2 regions of the Polycladomyces subterraneus genome follow, and region 2 is predicted to be linked to the other one. Evidence: predicted binding sites of a transcription regulator. Region 2 holds the regulator's gene; the other holds the start of a gene.
The links. Region 2 encodes Rex, which represses fermentation and respiration genes when NADH is low (regulators of the CRP and FNR family bind a similar motif). Its sites were predicted from a motif close to TTGTGAAATATTTCACAA; they were not measured.
Positions count from the first base shown of each region.

Region 1: cydD (thiol reductant ABC exporter subunit CydD) is a predicted target of Rex. The motif match lies at 2,346-2,363, and genes of this name have one in related genera.

Region 1 covers NZ_JANRHH010000031.1:126,923-131,350, reverse strand. The annotation lists gene NWF35_RS07665 (hemerythrin domain-containing protein) at 1-444, shown strand, start outside; gene NWF35_RS07660 (cupin domain-containing protein) at 465-776, shown strand; gene NWF35_RS07655 (MDR/zinc-dependent alcohol dehydrogenase-like family protein) at 919-1,374, opposite strand; gene hpf (ribosome hibernation-promoting factor, HPF/YfiA family) at 1,498-2,049, opposite strand; gene cydD (thiol reductant ABC exporter subunit CydD) at 2,628-4,428, shown strand, end outside.
Region 2 covers NZ_JANRHH010000041.1:1,902-6,329, forward strand. The annotation lists gene groL (chaperonin GroEL) at 1-160, opposite strand, end outside; gene groES (co-chaperone GroES) at 223-507, opposite strand; gene tatC (twin-arginine translocase subunit TatC) at 843-1,607, opposite strand; gene NWF35_RS11515 (redox-sensing transcriptional repressor Rex) at 1,665-2,333, opposite strand; gene NWF35_RS11520 (molybdopterin-binding protein) at 2,452-3,453, opposite strand; gene NWF35_RS11525 (5-formyltetrahydrofolate cyclo-ligase) at 3,500-4,096, opposite strand.

The DNA.
Region 1 (4,428 bases), on a different contig from region 2:
TCTTTTATCGAAGAACACGCTACTTTAAGCCAGTTGATGGATCAGGTAAGGGAAGGCTATCATGCCGAGCTTTACCACAAGGCTTTGGATACAATCGGTCATGAATTGGAGCATCATTTTTTGTACGAAGAAAAATATATTCTTTCTCGTTTGGCAAATCATATCACAGAGACGGAAGTGGGTCCCATCGCCAAATTAAAAAGCGAACACAACATCATCCGGAAACATTATCAAGAAGCAATGGCCCTGTTTCAAAATCATGATCCCGAAAACCCTTCACATGAACTCATACAAAAAATGGGGCTGCTTGCCTATCTGTTAAAAAAACATATTGAGAAGGAGGATCATTACCTGTTCCCATTGTTTAGCGTGATTTTGACTCAAGAGGAAAAAACGGCGATCGCCCATGATGTCCATCTTCATACATCAACCAGAAAAGAATGATTTCAATGACTGTCGTTGAGATGAAACAAGGAATTGCTGGTGAAAAAGGGGTTGCCCGTACTCAAGTGTTGGAGTTTGACCAAGGAATCGTTGTGAACCTGCAATTAAAAGCGGGGAAAAAAATTCCCCGACACCATGCGAATTGTCATGTGCTCGTTTTTGTGATCAGCGGAGAAGTATGGTTTGGTGTATCTGACCAACGATTCCACTTAAAAGCGGGTTCCTTCCTTCACATGAATCCGTATGAGGAACATGATATTGAAGCGATACAAGATTCCAGCTTGCTCGTTATAAAAACAGGTTCCCAAACTGGTTGTAATCTTCATGCTTGAAATGTGGTGAACCATTCGTGTTCGGGTGCGCCGTTTATCCTCTCGCTCCTGTTTCGCAAGCGCTCAATTGTCGCTCGTATGGCGGGCCCCATTTTCTCGTCGAATGCGGACCTTCAGACGGAAAATCGGAGCCCGCATCACTTTATCCACAAACTGCATTCTTACAAAGCGGTGAACTGTCTGGGGGAACGCAACAAAAACGGACAAAGGAGACGATTTGAACCGTTCCTTTGTCCAAAGAGTCAATCATGGTATAAATCACTTTCATCGCTTTTTCTTTGGCTGCATTGCGAAATACCTCGTACACCTGCATAATCTGGTCTAGCGGAAAACGGTGGGTGACCAACTGTTGTGGTTTGATCTTCCCGGACTGCACCGTTTTGATCAGCATCGGTGTCGTGCTCGTACTAACCAGCCCTGTCGTGATCTTGACATTGCGAATCCACAATTGTTCCAGGTGCAATTCGACAGGCTTGCCGTGTTGCTGACAGATGTCAAAAGTCACCGGGAAACCGACAGCCTCAATCGCTACATCGACACCCTTACAGTCGGTTAATTCCATCACTTGCTCAGCCACATTTCCCGTGGAGCTGTTCACTCCTGGTGGCCTTTCTGTGTTCCTTTCAATTCTTTTGGGGGCAGAGGTGTTTTCCGGCTTCACCCTTTTGTTTCTCAGCAGGGCATTATACCTGAAACTCAATTTCCTTATATTTTCATATCCTCACTCTGGCTCGATCAAACCGTAACGCCCGTCTTTTCTGCGGTATACTACGTTCACTTTATCAGTCTCTGCATTGGAGAACACAAAGAAGTGATGTCCGAGCAGTTCCATTTGCATGATGGCTTCTTCCACATCCATCGGTTTCAAGTGAAAACGCTTCGTACGAACCACTTCGATAGGTACGTCTTCCCCATTCACGAAAGCGTTTGTTGTGTTTTCGTTTTCAACAAGCTGCGAACGGAGGCTTCCTTCCTGACGGAGTTTGCGGTTGATCTTGGTTTTGTACTTCCGGATCTGACGTTCCAATTTTTCCACGACCAGATCGATGGAAGCATACATGTCCGCGCTTTTTTCTTCCGCGCGAACCAGCACGCCCGGAAAAGGAATCGTCACTTCCACCTTGTGATCATCGCGGATCACGCTGAGGGAGATGTGTGCATCGGCGGAAGGAGGGGTGTTGAAATACTTTTCCAGACGGCTGATCTTTTTTTCGATAAAACTCCGCAAAGCATCCGTCACTTCAAGGTTATTCCCACGAATGACATAATTCATGAAGCGAATCCCCCTTTTCGCTTTATACATTCTAATCAACGTGTTATCATGAGCCTCGATGTTTACGCCCCTTTAAAGCAGGAGCCATGACGCCAATTTTTACCTATTTCTCCGAAGGTTTCACACTCCCAAAGTGAAACTGAAATTTGGTCTGTGTACATTAGCATAAGTCATACGGATCGAAATGAATGTGATAAATTTCACATAAAGGGGGATGTTCACAGAAACTCAGCATTACGATAAACGTTTTATCACGTGACTAATCTTAAAAGTGAAAGCATGGGTGAATGAAAACCATGTGAACTGATTTACAAACCCACTTATGCATCATGATAAAACCGTATTGAATGCCATTATGTCCGCTCCGCGGTTCTTGAAAGAAGCAACTACTCGTCTCATGACAAGTTGTCTACAGCGATTCAAGATTCCAAACGATGGCACAGATGGCACAACAAATTGCTAGAAGTCCCAATGGAAAATCCTAATGGTATATGACCATCGTGAACGGCAAAAATGATCAATAGTGGCCAATGATCATTTTGCCACCGTTGATTCGGTGAGTGGAGGGGCTTCGACATTTGAAGGAAATTCGTATACATATCAAGCAGCTTGTACGACAAATACGAATGGTTCGCGTGCTTCTGGCCGTCACTGTGGGAGTAGGGTTGACGAGCGGAGTGCTGTTGATCCTTCAGGCCTATTACCTGGCCCGCGTGGTCAACGCTGTGTTTTTGGAGCACGCTCCATTGCATCAGGTCAGTCCTTGGCTTTGGATCTTATGCGGTCTTATCATCACCCGCGGTGTTCTCACTTGGCTGGATCAGGCGGTCGCAGCGCATCTGGCTGTGCGTGTAAAAACGGATTTGCGTCGCCGGCTGATCGCACATCTGTTGCGTCTTGGGCCGGTTTGGACAGCCCAAGAGCAACGCGGCGAGTTGGTCAACACGGCGATGACCGGAATTGAACAGTTGGAAAGCTTTTTATCCCGATATCTTCCGCAAATGGCACTGTCGGCGTTGATGCCGTTGGCCATTTTCGGTTTCGTGCTGACACGCGACAGTTTAACGTCGTTCATTCTTGCAGTGGCTGCGCCATTGATCATATTCTTTATGATTTTGATCGGCAAAGCGGCAGAATCGGCCAGCTCGCGTCAATGGCAGCAATTAAGCTTGCTCGCTGCACGGTTTCTTGATGTCTTGGAAGGCTTGACCACGCTGAAGGTTTTTGGACGCAGCCGCGCTCGGGCGGAGTGGATGGGGCGTGCAAGTGAAGCCTATCGCTTGGCGACGATGCGTACCCTTCGGGTTGCTTTTTTGTCTTCTTTTTTACTGGAATTATTTGCTACGCTAAGCACAGCAGTTGTCGCCGTTACACTCGGCTTACGCTTGGTTTCTGATCGTATGCCCTTTTTCACGGCTTTTTTGATCCTGTTGTTGACACCTGAATTTTTTCAGCCCCTTCGGGCACTGGGGAGCGAGTTTCATGCAGGTCTCAACGGAGTGACTGCTGCCGGAAGAATATTCGAGATTCTCGAAGCCAAATCGCCCAGCCTGGTACAGGAAGGTTGGAAGATCGAAAAGGATGTGCGTGTATCCTGTGCATCTGATAAAGATCTCCACAGGGATTTGCAACCCAAACACGGGCCAAAGAGGGCACCGTGGATACCAACACATCATGGATCGCGGAATGATCCGTTCACAATTGATTTCGTCCATGTCACTTTTTCATACGATCCCGGATTGCCGCCAATATTACACGATATCAATCTAACTGTTCACCCCGGTGAAACACTGGCGCTGGTCGGGCCCAGTGGAGCGGGTAAAAGCACGCTCCTCGACCTATTGCAGGGTTTTTTGCGCCCAACGGCTGGGGAGATCCGTATCAACGGTCAATCGTTAAGTGATTGGCCAATCGAGGAATGGCGAAGACAAATGGCGGTGTTACGTCAACACACGCATATCTTTGCCGGCACCGTTATGGATAATTTGCTCCTGGCTCGTCCCAACGCTTCTATGGAGGAGGTTATTTCGGCTGCGCGTACGGCAAAGGCACATGATTGGATTATCTCTTTGCCCCAAGGGTATAGCACCCCCTTAGGTGAAGGCGGATACGGTTTAAGCGGGGGGCAGATCCAAAGATTGGCGGTGGCACGGGCTTTGCTCAAGGACTCTCCGCTGGTGCTGCTCGATGAACCTACCGCCCACCTTGACCCGGAAACCGAATGTTCGATGCAGGAAGGGATCGCGCGGCTTCTTGCGGGGCGCACGGTGATTGTGGTTGCTCATCGTCTGAGCACGGTGAAGCGGGCGAATCGGATCATTGTAATGGAAGACGGAAAGATTGTTGAACAAGGAACCCACACGGAACTGATGGCTGTTC
Region 2 (4,428 bases):
TCACACCATCGTTGGTGATGAGCGGAGAACCGAATTTTTTCTCCAGTACCACGTTACGTCCTTTCGGACCCAAGGTCACTTTCACAGCGTTCGCCAGCGCGTCCACACCGCGCAACATCGCACGACGCGCATCTTCACTGAATTTGATTTCTTTCGCCATGATTCGCTTCCCCCTCCTATATGTAGGGTGGTTTTATTTCAGAAGGATGTGTTCAAGCCGGATTACTCTTCCACAATCGCCAGGATATCGTTTTCGCGCAGGATGAGATATTCTTTATCTCCCACTTTCACTTCGGTGCCCGCGTATTTGGAGAAGATGACGCGGTCGCCTTCTTTTACTTCCAGCGCGATTCTTTCGCCGTTTTCATAACGACCGGTACCCACAGCGATAACCTTACCTTCTTGCGGCTTTTCTTTCGCCGTTTCCGGCAAAACGATGCCGCTGGCCGTTTTTTCTTCTTTTTCGATCGCTTCGATCACCACGCGATCGCCCAAGGGTTTGATCATGGGAAACACCCTCCTTCACGAGCGCATTTTGTCGGGGTTTGTTAGCACTCAACCAAACTGAGTGCTAACACCAATTATAATGATATGCATATGGAACTTGTTTTGCAAGACCTCAATTGTAAAAAAATTGATGTTGGACGGGAGTGGAAGCTGCTGTGAATATCCCGATTCCGAGCACAAAAAAACGGGGTGCCGGCGTGTACTTTTGCCACGCACCCGCTGTGAGCAGACCTGGTCCATTTCTTCATACAAGAAGCGTGAAAAGTCGTCTCCCGCCCCCCACCATATCCCCGCGTGATCGGGCGGGCCGCAATCAATCGGTCGTACATTGATGGTTATGCCGACGACTCGCTGTCATCATTCTTTTCCGTTTCCATTTCCGCCTCCCGCTGCATCCGACGGTACATCCATATGCAGATGACCACACTGATCTCATACAGCACAATCATCGGCAAGGCAATTAAAATGTTGGTGACAATATCGGGCGGCGAAATCAAAGTGGAGAACACCACCAGCACCAAATAGGCAAACCGGCGGGCCTTCTGCAAAAATGCAGGTGTGATGATGGAGAGCCGCGTCAAAAACATGACCAAAATCGGCAGCTCAAAGAAAAACGCGATCGGAAAGATGATGTTGAACATAAATCGGAAATAATCATACAACCCGTATGTCTCCTGGGCCCCCAACTCTCGCGTCAAATTGGCTGAGAACCCGATCACATATGGAAAAATCACCTTGTAGGCAAAAATCAGCCCGCCGAAAAACAAAAGGATCGCAAGTGGAATATAGCTGAGTGTCACTTGGCGTTCGCGCGGACGCAAACCAGGTTCGACAAATCTCCAAATGTGATACAGCGCAACGGGCACCGTAAAGATCACCGCGATGAGAAACGCCGATCCCATGTAGATGCGGAACGCCTCACCAGGTGAAAAGATATGAAATGAGATGTTGGCGGGCACATCCTTTTTCACCCACTCGATAATCGACCCCGCGTATAGAAACCCCACAACAAGAAAGATGAAAAAGAATATCAACACCCATATGATCCGTTTGCGCAATTCGGCCAAGTGCTCCGTCAACGGCTGAGTCTGATCATCCATCGTTGGTCAAACCTTCCCTCACTGTTTTCAACCGTATGTCCACCCTGTTCTCCCACATCACAGGTGGTCTACGGATGGGGTTTCGCGATTTTCTTCTGGCGGAAACTTTTTCAGGAAATAGATCAAAGTCTGTAATTCCGTGGTCAAATCGATGTGGTGGATCCGTACATTGGGTGGCGCGGTCAGCCGAGCAGGCGTAAAGTTCAAGATCCCCCGAATGCCCGCAGCTACGATGCGGTCTGTGACTTGCTGGGCGACATTGGCCGGCACCGTCAGGATCGCTACCTCAACGTTGTGCAGTTCCTTCACTTCCGCAAAACGATCGATCGAAAAAATCGGGATGCCGTCAATCTCTTTCCCCACTTTGTTGGAATCGATATCAAATCCCGCTACGATCTTGGTATTGTGACTGCGGTAGAAATTGTACCGCAACAACGCCGTGCCCAGATTACCGACACCGATCAGGACCACGTTGGTCACTTCGTCCTGCTTGAGGAAATCCCGCAAAAACTGAAGCAGATAATTGACGTTGTACCCGTATCCCTTCTTCCCCAACTCTCCCAAATACGAAAAATCACGTCGAATGGTTGCCGGGTCGATCTGCAAGGCTTCGCTCAGCTGGGCAGAAGAAACGCGTTGCTTCCCGATGGCGTGCAACTTCTCCAAATACCGATAATACAAGGGTAACCGCTTCGCGGTGACTTGGGGAATCTTCTGATCAGCCATTTTTGCCTCCATACCCGAACGGTCTGTTGAGACCGTGTGTTTTCTTATTTGCCGATCGTGCAAATTTCACAAAGTGTTGCTATCAACATCATACAACGGAGCCATTTCGCCTGCAAGGTCAACACGCATGTAGGCCGCCGTGCCCCAATGTGATGATATCCTCCCGCGTGATTTTCTCACCTGCCAGGATACGTGGCAAAAAGACGTCAAACGAAGTGAACGGATCGTGCAACACGCATCCGGGAAGCCCCATCAGCGGAATCCCTCGGTAGTAAGCGATCAACAACATCGACCCAGGCAACATCGGGGTGCCGTAACTGACAATGTCGGCTCCCAGATCCGCGATGGCACCCGGTGTGCGATCGTCCGGGTCTACCGACATACCGCCGGTGACGAGAATTAAGTCAGCCCCCTGATCGACAAATGCCTTAATTTGTTGGGCGATCATCTCCTTGTTGTCATCGGCAAACGTCTGACCGATCACTTTGGAACCGTACCGTTCCACCTTTTCCCTTACGACCGGCCCGAAGCGATCCTGAATCCGACCGTGATACACCTCGCTTCCGGTCGTCACCACACCGACCCGGTGCGGACGGAAGGGCAACACCTCCAGCACGGGGTGTTCCTGCCGACCGGCAATCGTCTCCACTTGCTTGATTCGGCTTTCCGGCACCACCAACGGGATCACGCGGGCTGCGGCCACCTGTTGTCCCTTCCGGACCGGCGTGTGCGTTTTCAACGTGGACAGAACCACGTGTTCTACACGGTTGATCGCTGTCAACGTCGGGACATCCACCCGAAGCAATCCGTCAACCCGCGAAACGATGTCTACTTTCCCCTCCTTCGGACAAGTCAGCTCCAGCACCTCATTCGAGCGCATCGCAGCACGAGCGATCCGATGCGCCGCATCATCTTCGTGCAGTTCCCCTTCGGCCAGTTCCAATACGTATACGTGCTCTTTACCGATGTTCAGCAATTTTTCGATATCCTCTTCACGAATGGTATGTCCTTTGCGAAACAGCGGTCCCTTGAACTTACCGGGAACGACCGCCGTCAGATCATGTGCCAACACCAACCCGACCGCTTCTTGGGTCCGTACTTCTTTTAGCTTGCTCTTCATCTTCCTTCCCCTCCTGTCTATTTTAACGGTAGATCTCTCCGGGAAGTCACAGATCAGTTACATCGGCACAATACCATACCCGCTCCGCCGTGATGATGACATGCATCCGTTGATCGTGCGCTTCGGGGAACACCGTTTCCACCATTTGAAACGGATAAGCCACACCAATCCGGATCATGCCAGCTCCCGCACCTAAGAAGAACCGGTCATAATAGCCGCCCCCATAACCGAGGCGGTATCCCTGTTCATCAAATCCGACCCCCGGCACCACGGCCAAGTCCACAGCGGCGGGGATCACGCGACTGTCGGGCTTCGCTGGCGGTTCCAAGATCCCGTATGCCCCCTCGATCAACGGTGTATCAGGTTGGATCGCATACAATTCCATCGTTTTCGCTTTTGTGTCCGCTTTAGGCACCACCACGCGCTTGCCCGCTTGCCATGCAACCCGGATCGCATCCCACGTATCCACCTCTTTCCGAAAGGGGAGGTAAAAAAAGACGGTACTGGCACGTCGAAACGATTCTAGGTCCACCAAGGTTTCCGTGATGGCCCGCGACCACCGCCGCGCTTTCTCTGCGTCCAACTCCTGCCGTAATTCGAGCAATCGCGTTCGCAACCGTTTCTTTTCTTCTTTTTGATCCACGGCGTAGTGCCCCCTGTCTTTCCAACAGCATTCTTCTTGATCCATTTTTCATTATTGTATCGAAAAGAGACGTATCATGCCCTCAAAACAAAAATAGCCATTCCATTGTTCTCTGTTGGAACGACTCTTTCGATCTTCACCCTATGTGGTTGATGACGGACCAAAACAGTTCCTGAAATCAGGAGATCACTCAAGTTTGTCTGGTGAATACTATCCACATTACTTTCCCTGCTCGTTCCACATCCGCCCTTCGCCGGATTTCTTGCATGATGAGAGGTATGATTGTGCTTCGCTTTTTCACAAAAAACCTCTCAGACAGATAAGGTATGAAT